Tolumonas auensis DSM 9187: one gene and its partner. The protein of the gene in region 2 interacts with the protein of the main gene of each other region in a pairwise test. Links are inferred from orthologs where the notes say so. Each region holds a gene or a part of one and is shown on either strand. Other genes may lie near its edges.

Region 1 (2,718 bases), 1.6 Mb from region 2 along the record:
TATATAGACGGTATTCAGGGACAACTGGTTTCTAAAATTATACCGATCGGCGATTAGCTATAAAATCTTTAGAATTTTCAGTGAATTGTTTTTTGAAGGTATTGTTGCAATTTACAGAGGGTCTGATAATATCGGCCGCGTTTCTGTGATGGCGGCCTGGTGGGTCCTCTCGCATCAATAGTTCGTGAACCCGGTCAGGTCCGGAAGGAAGCAGCCGAAGCGAACGACTTGAGTGCCGAGATGTGGCTTATCAGGCCGCCGCCCTTTCTGCTGTATCATTTTTGTCATTTCCAGCATAACCTCATCTGTTGTTTCCCCTCAAACGCACCACGTTATCTGTGCTTTTTCGCCATTTCTGTATCACGTATGATGCTGAATCCAGACTAAACGGGGAACATATCGTTGATGCGCGCGCAGATCCACATGAAACGAGACATCCGCAGTCAGCAACAGGCTTTATGCGGAAGAAGTATTCAAACAATATCAGCCTTCGAATATTGTCGAGTCATTCAGGTTTTTTCTTAACTCCTGCCAGATCTTCGCGGAATCTGCACCATATTGACGGACGATACTTTTCGCTGAATTTAAACTTCCGCTTTCTGCAATGACTGCCAGCTCATCATAAAATTTCATCGCTAAGGCACGTGCAGCAGGATCCGAGAAGTAATAACGACCAATACGACGATAAAGACTCTTGAATCCATTGAAAATTAAGGCATATATCGGATTACCGGATGCTAACGCCAATACATGGTATAGCTGATAATCAAAATCAATATAGGCTTCTGCCGAATCATTCAGCCTGGTACGTTCAGCCAGAACCGAAAGCACGGAGAAAGCATCCCGTTTCAGTGCGGAATGAATAAAAATAACACTGATATTCGTACGGGCAGAAAATAACTGTTCCACTAACTGCGGCAATTTCTCCTGCTCCAGCTTAGCCAGAGTATCCAGAATATTCAGGCTGGATGTTTCCCAGAAGTTATTCACCCGCGTAGGTTTGCCATGCTGTATCGTTAACCAGCCATCCCGGGCCAGTCGCTGAAGCACTTCGCGTAATGTGGTGCGAGTTACGCCGATCACTTCTGATAACTCCCGTTCTGCCGGCAAAATAGAGCCTGGAGCATAACGGTGATTCCAGATAGATCGGATAATGTACTCTTCAGCAAGCCCCGCTGGGCTTTGAGCCTTAAACACGGTGTGTGGCCTTATATAGTTGATACGAATGAATCATAACAAAGCCAGAGGATAGTGAACAGTTAACGTCAATACAATCAAATGTTATTTGTTAACTGAGTCAACGGGAGTAAATAATTTCACTCCCGTTACAGACTTATTCTGCAGCCGTTTGTTTGGCATGAACTGCTTTCAATAATGGCTGCAGTTCACCCTGCTGAAACATTTCCAGCATGATGTCACAACCACCAATCAGCTCACCCTCTACCCACAATTGCGGGAAAGTTGGCCAGTCAGCATATTTAGGTAACTCTGCACGAATATCCGGATTCTGCAAAATATCCACATAGGCAAAAGGTACACCACATGCCATCAGAGCCTGTGAGGCCTGTGATGAGAAGCCACAGCTTGGCAACTTCGGTGAGCCCTTCATATACAGCAGGATAGGGTTTTCTGCGATTTGTTGCTTGATCTTCTCAATGGTTTCCATGATTGCGCCTCATAACTGAAATCGTACTGATTTTACTCCATCATTACGGCTTAACAACGCTACCTTTTGTAGGGTTATAGCCGTCAGGATGGTCTGACAATGCCACTATCTTTCTATTGATGTATATTAAATGTTAAATTTTTTACAACAATATGTAGTATATATGAGTTAAAATTTGCTATAAATCAATTTAGCAAAAAGGTCTGACCTATAGAGACCGTGTTAATCAAAGAGGAGAATTTCAATGGCTTTTGAATTACCAGCTCTGCCTTATGAAAAAAATGCACTGGCACCACACATCTCTCAGGAAACCCTGGAGTACCACTATGGTAAACACCATAACACCTATGTGGTGAACCTGAACAATCTCATCCCTGGCACTGAGTTCGAAAACAAATCTCTGGAAGAGATCGTCAAAGGCTCCAGCGGCGGTATTTTCAACAATGCAGCTCAGGTATGGAACCATACTTTCTACTGGCATTGCCTGTCACCAAATGGTGGCGGAGAACCAACCGGCGCACTGGCGGATGCAATCGTTGCAACTTTCGGTTCATTTGAAAAATTCAAAGAAGAATTCACTAAGTCTGCTGTTACCAACTTCGGTTCAGGCTGGACCTGGCTGGTGAAAAAGGCAGATGGCTCTCTGGCGCTGCAGAACACATCTAACGCGGGTTGCCCTCTGACCGATGGCGTTACTCCGGTTCTGACTGCAGACGTCTGGGAACATGCTTATTACATCGACTACCGTAATCTGCGTCCGAAATACATGGAAGCCTTCTGGGCTCTGGTGAACTGGGAATTTGCTGCGAAAAACTTCGCTGCTTAATCATCAGTTCAGCAAAAATAAGAAAGGCTCCTTAAGGAGCCTTTCTTGTATCTGCCATATCAGCCGATAATTTTTATTATTTCCAGCCAGTCACTTCGCGCAAACCGACCGCGATATCCGCCAGGGAACGCACGGTTTTCACACCCGCTTCTTCCAGGGCGGCAAACTTCTCCGCTGCCGTGCCCTTACCACCAGCGATAATAGCGCCAGCATGACCCATACGCTT
Region 2 (8,547 bases):
GGTCACACCCATGGCGCTGTTTTCATATATTTTTATTACGGTCTGGTTCTGCTTCTGGGTAGGGCTGATGTATAACCAGCCGCACCGTTCGCAAAAACAAAAGATCATCTGGATTGCGGGTTGGTCATTGGCGGCACTGGCAATCAACCAGCTGATTAACCGGGGCATTATTCATTTGTTACCTGAAACTGCAGACCCGATGCAGCATGCCTATTATGTAATGTATCTGTTTAGTGCCAGCTCACTGGTCACAGGGGTGATCCTGTTTATCGGCTTGCAGCTGTTCCGTCGTCCCGTCTGATTTTTTAATTCTGAATTAAATCTGCGCTGCAACCTTTTGCCGCGTCTTTTGTTGCTATAGCAGGAGAAATGCTTCATGAGTGAATTACTGCGACTCTCACCTTCGCATTTGTGGTTCTTTTTCGATAAGTTCTGTCAGATCCCGCGTCCATCAAAACATGAAGCTGCGCTGAGTCAATGGATTCAGAATTGGGCAACGGCGCAAGGTATCATGATTAAGGTTGATCCAGTTGGTAACCTGATCCTGAAAAAACCGGCAACCCCCGGATTTGAAAACCGTAAAGGAGTGATCCTGCAGGCGCATATCGATATGGTGCCGCAGGCCAATGCCGATACCAAACATGATTTCACCCGCGATCCGATTCAGGCATACGTCGACGGCGAATGGGTACGCGCACGCGGTACGACACTGGGTGCTGATAACGGTATCGGCGCGGCCGCTTGTCTGGCTGCTCTTGCTGATAACACGGTACAGCATGGTCCGCTGGAAGTTCTGCTGACCGTTGATGAAGAAGCCGGTATGGGTGGCGCTTTCGGTTTACAGGCCGGCTGGCTGGATGGTGAAATTCTGCTGAATACCGATTCCGAACAGGATGCCGAAGCCTATATGGGCTGTGCCGGTGGTGTGGATGCCAATATTCGATTCCATTTCACGCATGAAACGACACCGGCCAATCTGCAGGCCTTCCGTTTACAGGTCAGAGGGCTGCGTGGCGGTCATTCCGGTGTCAATATTCATCAGGATCGCGGTAATGCCAACAAGCTGCTGAGCCGTTTATTGCTGGATCTGCAGACAGAAAATATCCGTCTGGCAAGTATTGCCGGTGGCACACTGCGTAACGCCATCCCGCGTGAAGCGGAAGCCGTGATTCTGGTCGAACCGGCCCGTCTTCACGCTGTTCAGCAGTTAGTGGCTGAACGAGCTGCCGTATTACAAGCTGAACTGAAAGAGGTGGATAGCAACCTGCAGATCGAAATTCTGCCGACGGAATTGCCTCAGGCGTGCTTCAGTCAGCCAGATCAGCAACGTCTGCTGCAGATGTTGCTGGCCTGCCCGAATGGCGTGATCCGCATGAGCCATGCCATTGAAGGTGTGGTGGAAACGTCAACCAACCTTGGTGTGATCCAGACTACGGAAGAGGGTGTTTATATCCAGTGCCTGATCCGTTCACTGAATGACGAAGGTCGTCATTATGTGCAGCAGATGACCGCTTCGTTATGTACGCTGGCGGGAGCAGATTGTCAGTTCGATGGCGCTTACCCGGGCTGGGCACCGGATCCAACGTCTCCGGCCCTGGCTTTGTTGCGTCAGAAACATGAAGAATTGTTTGGCGAATTACCGAAACTGATGGTGATCCATGCCGGGCTGGAGTGCGGTCTGTTCAAGGCACAATATCCACACTGGGACATGGTCTCCTTTGGCCCGACCATTCAGGGCGCACATTCGCCGGATGAGCGGGTACACATTCCTGCGGTAGCGCGTTTCTGGCAATTGCTGGTCGCGATGCTGGCGGCGATCCCGGAAAAGCAATCCTGAACGAGCAGCTAGTTACCCGGTAATATTTACTGTAAATCTAACGGAAGCTGCAATACATTCGCAGCTTCCGGCAGACCAATACTGATCCCCACCAGCCGCACAGGCTTACCACCACCACGTAACCAGGCCTCATGCAGCAGTTCATCATATAGCTGTGGAGAAAAACGGTTTACCGAGCGTTCGACTGTCGTCTGATGGAAATCAGAGAATTTGATTTTCACCCCCTGCCGGGCAATCTGGCCCTGCCATTCCCGGCGTTGCAGCCGTTTTGACAGCTCAGCCAGCAGTTCAGGCAACATCGCATGCCCCTGCTCTTCCTGCACAATATCGATTGGAAACGTAGTTTCGACACCCACGGATTTACGTTCCCGTGAAGTCTGTAACGGTCGCTCATCAATACCATAAGCCCGTTCCAGCAACATCAGCCCGGTTTTACCCAACAGATATAATAATTGCCGGCGTGGGAATTGCTGTACGTCTGCGCAGGTATGTAACCCCAGCTGTACCAGCCGCTCCGCGGTTTTACCACCAATACCGGGAATTTTTGATAACGCCAGTTGCCGGACAAACGGCGGCACACCTGCCGGTGACAAGACAAACAGACCGTCCGGTTTATTCTGTTCAGAAGCAATTTTGGCGAGAAATTTATTCGGCGCCACACCCGCCGAGGCCGTCAGTTGCAGTTCCTGACGAATGTCGGCACGGATTGCTTCTGCAATACGGGTTGCACTCCCCTGAAACAGGGTACTGTCGGAAACATCCAGATAGGCTTCATCAATAGAAACCTGTTCGATGATTTGACTATAGCGGGCGAAGATCCGCATCACCTGACGTGAAACTTCACTATATAACGCCATCCGCCCGGGCAGCAGCACCAGGCGCGGACACAGCCGCAGGGCATATGCCGTCGCCATGGCAGAACGAACACCATAACGACGGGCAACATAATTACAGGTAGCGATTACGCCGCGGCGTTCTGCTGAGCCGCCAATAGCCAGCGGCAGAGACACCAGCGCCGGATTGTCACGCATCTCCACAGCCGCAAAAAAGCAGTCCATGTCGACATGGATAATTTTTCTCATATAAATACTGTACAAATACACAGTATTTATAAGTTTATCCCGCCTTCAGATTTCCTGCAAGTCAGGAAATTATGCGACTTCGTGACCTTTTGACGCTTCCCAGATCTGGAACCACTGTTCACGCGTCAGGGAGAGTTCTTTGGCTGCTACCGCAGCACGGACCCGTGCGATATTACCGGAACCAATGATTGGCAATGGCTGAGATGGCAGTTTTAACAACCAGGCATAAATCACCTGATCAAGACCTGCCCCACCCAGCTCTTCGCTGATGTTACTTAAGACGGTGCGCAGACGATTTGCCTGTTCTGTCTGAGCGGTAAAAACAGAGCCGCCACCCAGTGCAGACCAGATCATCGGACGGATACGTTTCATCTGCATTTGATCTAACGTGCCATCATCCAGGGCAAACATATTGACCGGATTCACTTCAACCTGATTCGTTACCAGTGAAAAACCCAGACGGGATTGCAGCAGATCAAACTGATAAGGCGTGAAATTAGACACCCCGAAATGACGCACTTTGCCACTCGCTTTCAGCTGAACAAACGTTTCTGCCACTTCATCCGCATTCATCAGCGGATCAGGACGATGGATCAGCAGCAGATCAAGATAATCCGTGTTCAGATTTTTTAATGACGTTTCAACCGATGCAAAGATATGTGCGGCAGAGGTGTCATAGTGTTTAACGGTACGTTGCGGATATTTAGCGGATAACAGCTTGATATCGCATTTAGTCACGATTTCCAGCTGCTGACGCAGAGAGGGTTCCAGTGCCAGTGCTTCACCAAACAGCTGTTCACAGCTGTAATTGCCATAAATATCTGCATGGTCAACGGAGGTGATACCGAGTTCGAGGTGTTGTTTCAGAAAATCTAACCGCTGCGCAGCTGACATATTCCATTCAGCTAATCGCCAGTATCCCTGAATAAACTCTGATAACTGAAAACCACCGGGTGCCGCGTCTACACGTGAAATCATGATTGTTACCCATAACATAAAATATCAGGGTAACAATCCTAGGGAGATAACCACCTGACAACAGCAAAATTCATCTGTCAGGCGATAAAATTTTGACCAGCACCACAAGGCTAATAAAAATCAGGAACCTGATCTTATCAGGTAGGGTTCAAAAGCAGCCGAATATTCCGCTTTAAAGCCTTTGTCCGTTTTACTCACCAGATAGACCGCCAGATTGTGCTCTCTGGCAAAATCCAGCGCTTTTTCAGGCCCCATCACCATCAGAGCGGTATCCAGCCCGTCAGCTTCAAGCGCAGTGGAAGTGATCACGGTTACTGACACCAGCTTATGCGTGATCGGTTTACCGGTTACCGGATCGATAATATGCGAATAACGCTTTCCATCCAGTTCGAAATAATTACGGTAACTACCGGAAGTGCTGACCGCACGGCCATCCGGCACAATAACCGCCTGAATATCTTCAAGCTCATCGGTTGGCTTCTGGATCGCCAGTTTCCAGGGTTCACCTTTGGCATTGACGCCCCGGCTGCGTGAAGCGCCCGCTATTTCGACCAGATAATGATGTACACCATTCGCTTCAAGAAATTCCGCCACTTTATCGGCACCAAGGCCCTCGCCTACCGTGGAAAGATCGACATACAGATCAGGAACATCTTTACGTAAAGTGGCATGCTCCGCACTGACTTCAACATGCAGGCGTTCAATACCAACCCGGGCGCGTGCAGCCACAATCTGTTCATCTGACGGCGTTTTGATCGGGCGCTTATCCGGCCCGAACCCCCACAGATTCACCAGCGGTCCGACCGTTACATCCAGTACACCCTGCGTCCGTTGTCCGACCCGCACGGCACTGATGACAATGTCGGCCATATCCTGTGAGACAGGAAACGGTTGCGTGGATTGCTGCTGATTAAACTTCGATAATGCAGAATCAGGATCATAGGTGGAAATTTCATCGTTGTAATGTTTGAGCAGACTATCCACCTGCGTTTGCAGTGCCTGCTGCCCGCCGGGAAAATCACCGACGACTTTGACATCATAAAACGTGCCCATCGTGCGGCCATGAATTTCCAGCATTGGCCGTTCAGCTGTCTGCTTTTCACAACCCAGCAAAGCCGTCAGCATCAATACAACAATTCCGAATTTATTCCACGACATACTACCTCTCCTGCCGTCAGTTAATAATTAATGCCCGGCACATTTAGTTGAATCAGGCAACTGCTCACCACGCGCCAGCCACTCAGCCGGCGTATAGGTATGCAGCGCCAGCGCATGAACACTGTTCTGCAAAGCCTCTGCCAACAACAAATTTACCCGGCGATGCCGCGCGACCAGACGTTCCCCCTCAAAAACCGGGCTCACGACCACTACTTTAAAGTGACTTTCTGCATCAGGGCCACTGGAACGATGCAAATGACTTTCGTTAGTTACTGACAACCAGTCAGGTTTCAGTCCTTGTTGTAAGGTTTGTTCAATATATTGTTGCATCGACATTTTTTCATTCTCCTCACTGATTTCTGCACCAACAGCATAACGGTTAAGCCATTTCATACAACCCGATAGCCAACAGGGTTAATCAGAAAACATGTGCATCCTTACATGATGTAAAAATTCACACATTGCCGGGAAAAGATGCTGGTGAGATGTTATTAATGCACATACATCCATAGGAGGTCATCATGGCCAGCAAGAAAGCAAAATCGGGTCACCCACTGGATAGCAAAACGATTGATACTCACAACAAGAGCGATTATCGCCACTGGTGTAAAGAACTGGGTTGTACCGATCGGGAACTCGCGGCAGCCGTCCGTGCAGTTGGTGGATCGGGTGCTGCAGTCCGGGAATATGTTGAATCGCATCACTGATTAGTCGCTATTCTTAACGCTTATAAAGTTTAACGAGCGTTATTTCCAGCCGGTTGATTGGTCTCAGGCGCTATGACAGGTAGAATAGCGCCATTTTTATGAGATGGAAACGGCATGAACCTGTTGAACCTGGATACGAGTGAGCTAACGCTGCACCGCTACCCTTCTACCAATGATCCCAATCTGCAAGCCTGGGATGCTGCCGATGAATATCTGCTGAGTGAGCTCACTGCCGAACAACTGCAAACGGCTGCAGCCCAAGGCGCGATTCTGATCCTGAATGACAGCTTTGGTGCGCTCGCCTGCGGGCTGGCAAATTATCAGCCAATTTCCATCTGTGATTCGTTGTTAAGTCAGGAAGCTACCCGCCGTAACTGGCAGACCAATGAGCTGGAAAACCACCCCCTGCATCTGCAGGATATGCTGGCACCGTTACCGGCTGCACCATCACTGGTGATCATCAAAGTACCGAAAACACTGGCGATGCTGGAATATCAGCTGCTGCGTCTGCGGGACGTGGTCACACCGGACACCCGCATTATTGCCGCCGGCAAAGTCAAAGAGATCCATAACTCGACACTGGCGCTGTTTGAACAGATCCTGGGTACCACCAAAACGTCGCTGGCCCGGAAAAAAGCGCGTCTGATTTATACGCAAGTCGAAGATCGTCCGGCCATCGTCAATCCTTACCCTACCATCTGGCCGTTAGATAATACCGATTATCAGATCGCCAACCACGCCAATGTGTTCGCCCGTGCCAGTCTGGATATCGGTGCCCGTTTCCTGCTGGAAAACCTGCCACGGCAAAAACGTGGTGTCATGGTCGATCTCGGCTGTGGTAACGGCGTGCTGGGGCTGATGGCGCTGGAATATAACCCGGAAGCTGAACTGCTGTTCCTTGATGAATCCTATATGGCCGTTGCTTCCAGCCAGTTAAATGTTGAACAAAACCGGCCGCAGGATCTGGCTCGTTGCCGTTTTCAGGTAGGTCATTCGCTGAATGGTATCGACAGTAACAGTATCGATGTGATCTTATGTAATCCGCCGTTTCATCAGTTACAAACGATCACCGATGATATTGCCTGGCAGATGTTCAGAGATGCCAAACGCTGTCTGAAACGCGGTGGTGAACTTTGGATCGTCGGTAACCGTCATCTGGATTACCACATCAAACTGAAACGTCTGTTTGGCGGCACGGAATGTATTGCCAGCAACAGTAAATTTGTTATTTTACGCACCATTAACCGATAGGAGCTTCTATGAAAAAAATAATTTTACTCCTCAGCGCTATATTGTTTGTTGGCTGTGCGGCATCCTGGCCACAGAAAGCCAACCTGAATCCGGTGGTCGATGATCAGCTGGACGGTTTCTATCAGCCAGGCCTTGATGTTTCTATTGATGGTCAGGACGAACGTGCCGGCAGTCAGATCATCAAAATCGCGCTGCCAGAAAGTCCGGTTACGCTGATCCCGAATCAGGTTTCACCTCATGTTCTGCTGGCCGAACGTCTGCAGGATGGCTTCCGCCAACAAGGACTTGCCAGCGGAAATCAGTCCAATATCACCATCAGCATCGTCGTTGAAGAGTTGCAGGCCACGCTGACCAAACCGGGCGTGATGTTTAATGCCAACGCGAAGAGCCGCATTAAGCTGACCGTAACTAACAACGGTAATATTCTGAATAAAGAATATAATCGTGCTTCCTCACAGGATAGCGTGACCCGGCCGGACATTCATGATCTGGAAGTCTTGCTGAACGAGCAGTTGTCTGAAATCATGGCTCAAGCACTGGCTGATAATCAGATCCGTGGTGCAATCAAAGGGCAATTTTAATGACGTGTCGTAAACTGGCACTGCTGGCCGCCTTACTGCCAGGTTTAGTCTGGGCAAGCGGTCCGCGTGTAGAAATGCAAACTAATCTCGGTAGTATTGTCGTTGAACTGGAAGCTGAAAAAGCGCCGAAAACTGTCGCTAACTTTTTAAGTTACGTCGACGAAGGCAGCTATAACAACTCGCTGTTTCACCGTGTGATCCCCGGCTTTGTGGCACAGGGTGGCGGTTATAATTCCAGTTTCACACCGTTACCAACGCATACTCCGGTAGAAAATGAATCGACCAACGGACTGTCTAACCGCCGCGGCACACTGGCAATGGCGCGTATGAGCGATCCGAATAGTGCGACTCGTCAGTTCTATTTCAATCTGAACGACAATGCATCACTGGATGCGACTGTTCAGCCAGGATACACCGTGTTTGGTACTGTAGTATCCGGCATGGAAGTACTGGAAAAGATTGCCGATGAGCCAACCAGCGTTGATCCGAAATTGCGGGCCAGCGATGTGCCAAACAATCCGATCATCATCAGCAAAGTGACTCGTCTGAACTAACACTGACGCGCTGCTGCATTGTTAAAAAACCGGCCCGGGCAACCCAGCCGGTTTTTTATTATTCGCTTGTTTCAGCTCGCCACGGTGCGACTTTAAATAACAGCAACATGCCCGGAACGGCCAATAAGGCACAAAGCAGGAAGAAGTTCTGCCAGCCCATTGCTTCGACTAGCCAGCCGGTACTGGCATTAAAAAAGGTGCGTGGTACCGCCGCCAGACTGGTGAACAACGCAAACTGGGTCGCGGTGTAACGCGGGTCGGTGGTGCGGGCAATAAAGGCAATAAAAGCAGCGGTGCCGATGCCAACCCCAAAAGCCTCAAAACCAATCGCAAAGCCCAACGCCACACGATCATGCCCCACACCGGCCAACCAGTAAAAGCCAAAAATCGCCAGTATTT

Evidence for each region. The genes of interacting proteins can lie anywhere in the genome.
Region 1: the proteins of TOLA_RS04100 (region 2) and grxD interact in binary tests that used the Escherichia coli proteins (3 or more experiments, as listed by UniProt). The link is inferred for Tolumonas auensis DSM 9187 from one-to-one orthologs.

What each region holds. Positions count from the first base shown.
Region 1 is NC_012691.1:2,433,752-2,436,469, forward strand. It holds grxD (Grx4 family monothiol glutaredoxin), read right to left. Parts: upstream 1,667-2,718; coding sequence 1,334-1,666; downstream 1-1,333. Other genes in the region: TOLA_RS11280 (EAL domain-containing protein), read left to right, coding at 1-57; fadR (fatty acid metabolism transcriptional regulator FadR), read right to left, coding at 484-1,197; sodB (superoxide dismutase [Fe]), read left to right, coding at 1,911-2,492; sucD (succinate--CoA ligase subunit alpha), read right to left, coding at 2,569-2,718. UniProt on the Escherichia coli protein: Monothiol glutaredoxin involved in the biogenesis of iron-sulfur clusters.
Region 2 is NC_012691.1:871,332-879,878, reverse strand. The notes cover bases 3,738-6,567. They hold TOLA_RS04100 (BolA family protein), read right to left. Parts: upstream 5,392-6,567; coding sequence 5,083-5,391; downstream 3,738-5,082. Other genes in these bases: TOLA_RS04090 (methyltransferase), read left to right, coding at 5,877-6,567; TOLA_RS04095 (DUF3606 domain-containing protein), read left to right, coding at 5,577-5,762; TOLA_RS04105 (FAD:protein FMN transferase ApbE), read right to left, coding at 4,018-5,055; TOLA_RS04110 (aldo/keto reductase), read right to left, coding at 3,738-3,900. Outside these bases: TOLA_RS04130 (hypothetical protein), read right to left, coding at 1-12; TOLA_RS04125 (hypothetical protein), read left to right, coding at 11-301; TOLA_RS04120 (aminoacyl-histidine dipeptidase), read left to right, coding at 377-1,837; dinB (DNA polymerase IV), read right to left, coding at 1,864-2,919; more of TOLA_RS04110, read right to left, coding at 2,989-3,737; more of TOLA_RS04090, read left to right, coding at 6,568-7,013; TOLA_RS04085 (YajG family lipoprotein), read left to right, coding at 7,022-7,594; TOLA_RS04080 (peptidylprolyl isomerase), read left to right, coding at 7,594-8,148; TOLA_RS04075 (AmpG family muropeptide MFS transporter), read right to left, coding at 8,207-8,547. UniProt on the Escherichia coli protein: Transcriptional regulator that plays an important role in general stress response. Has many effects on cell morphology, cell growth and cell division. Acts by regulating the transcription of many genes, including dacA (PBP-5), dacC (PBP-6), ampC and mreB.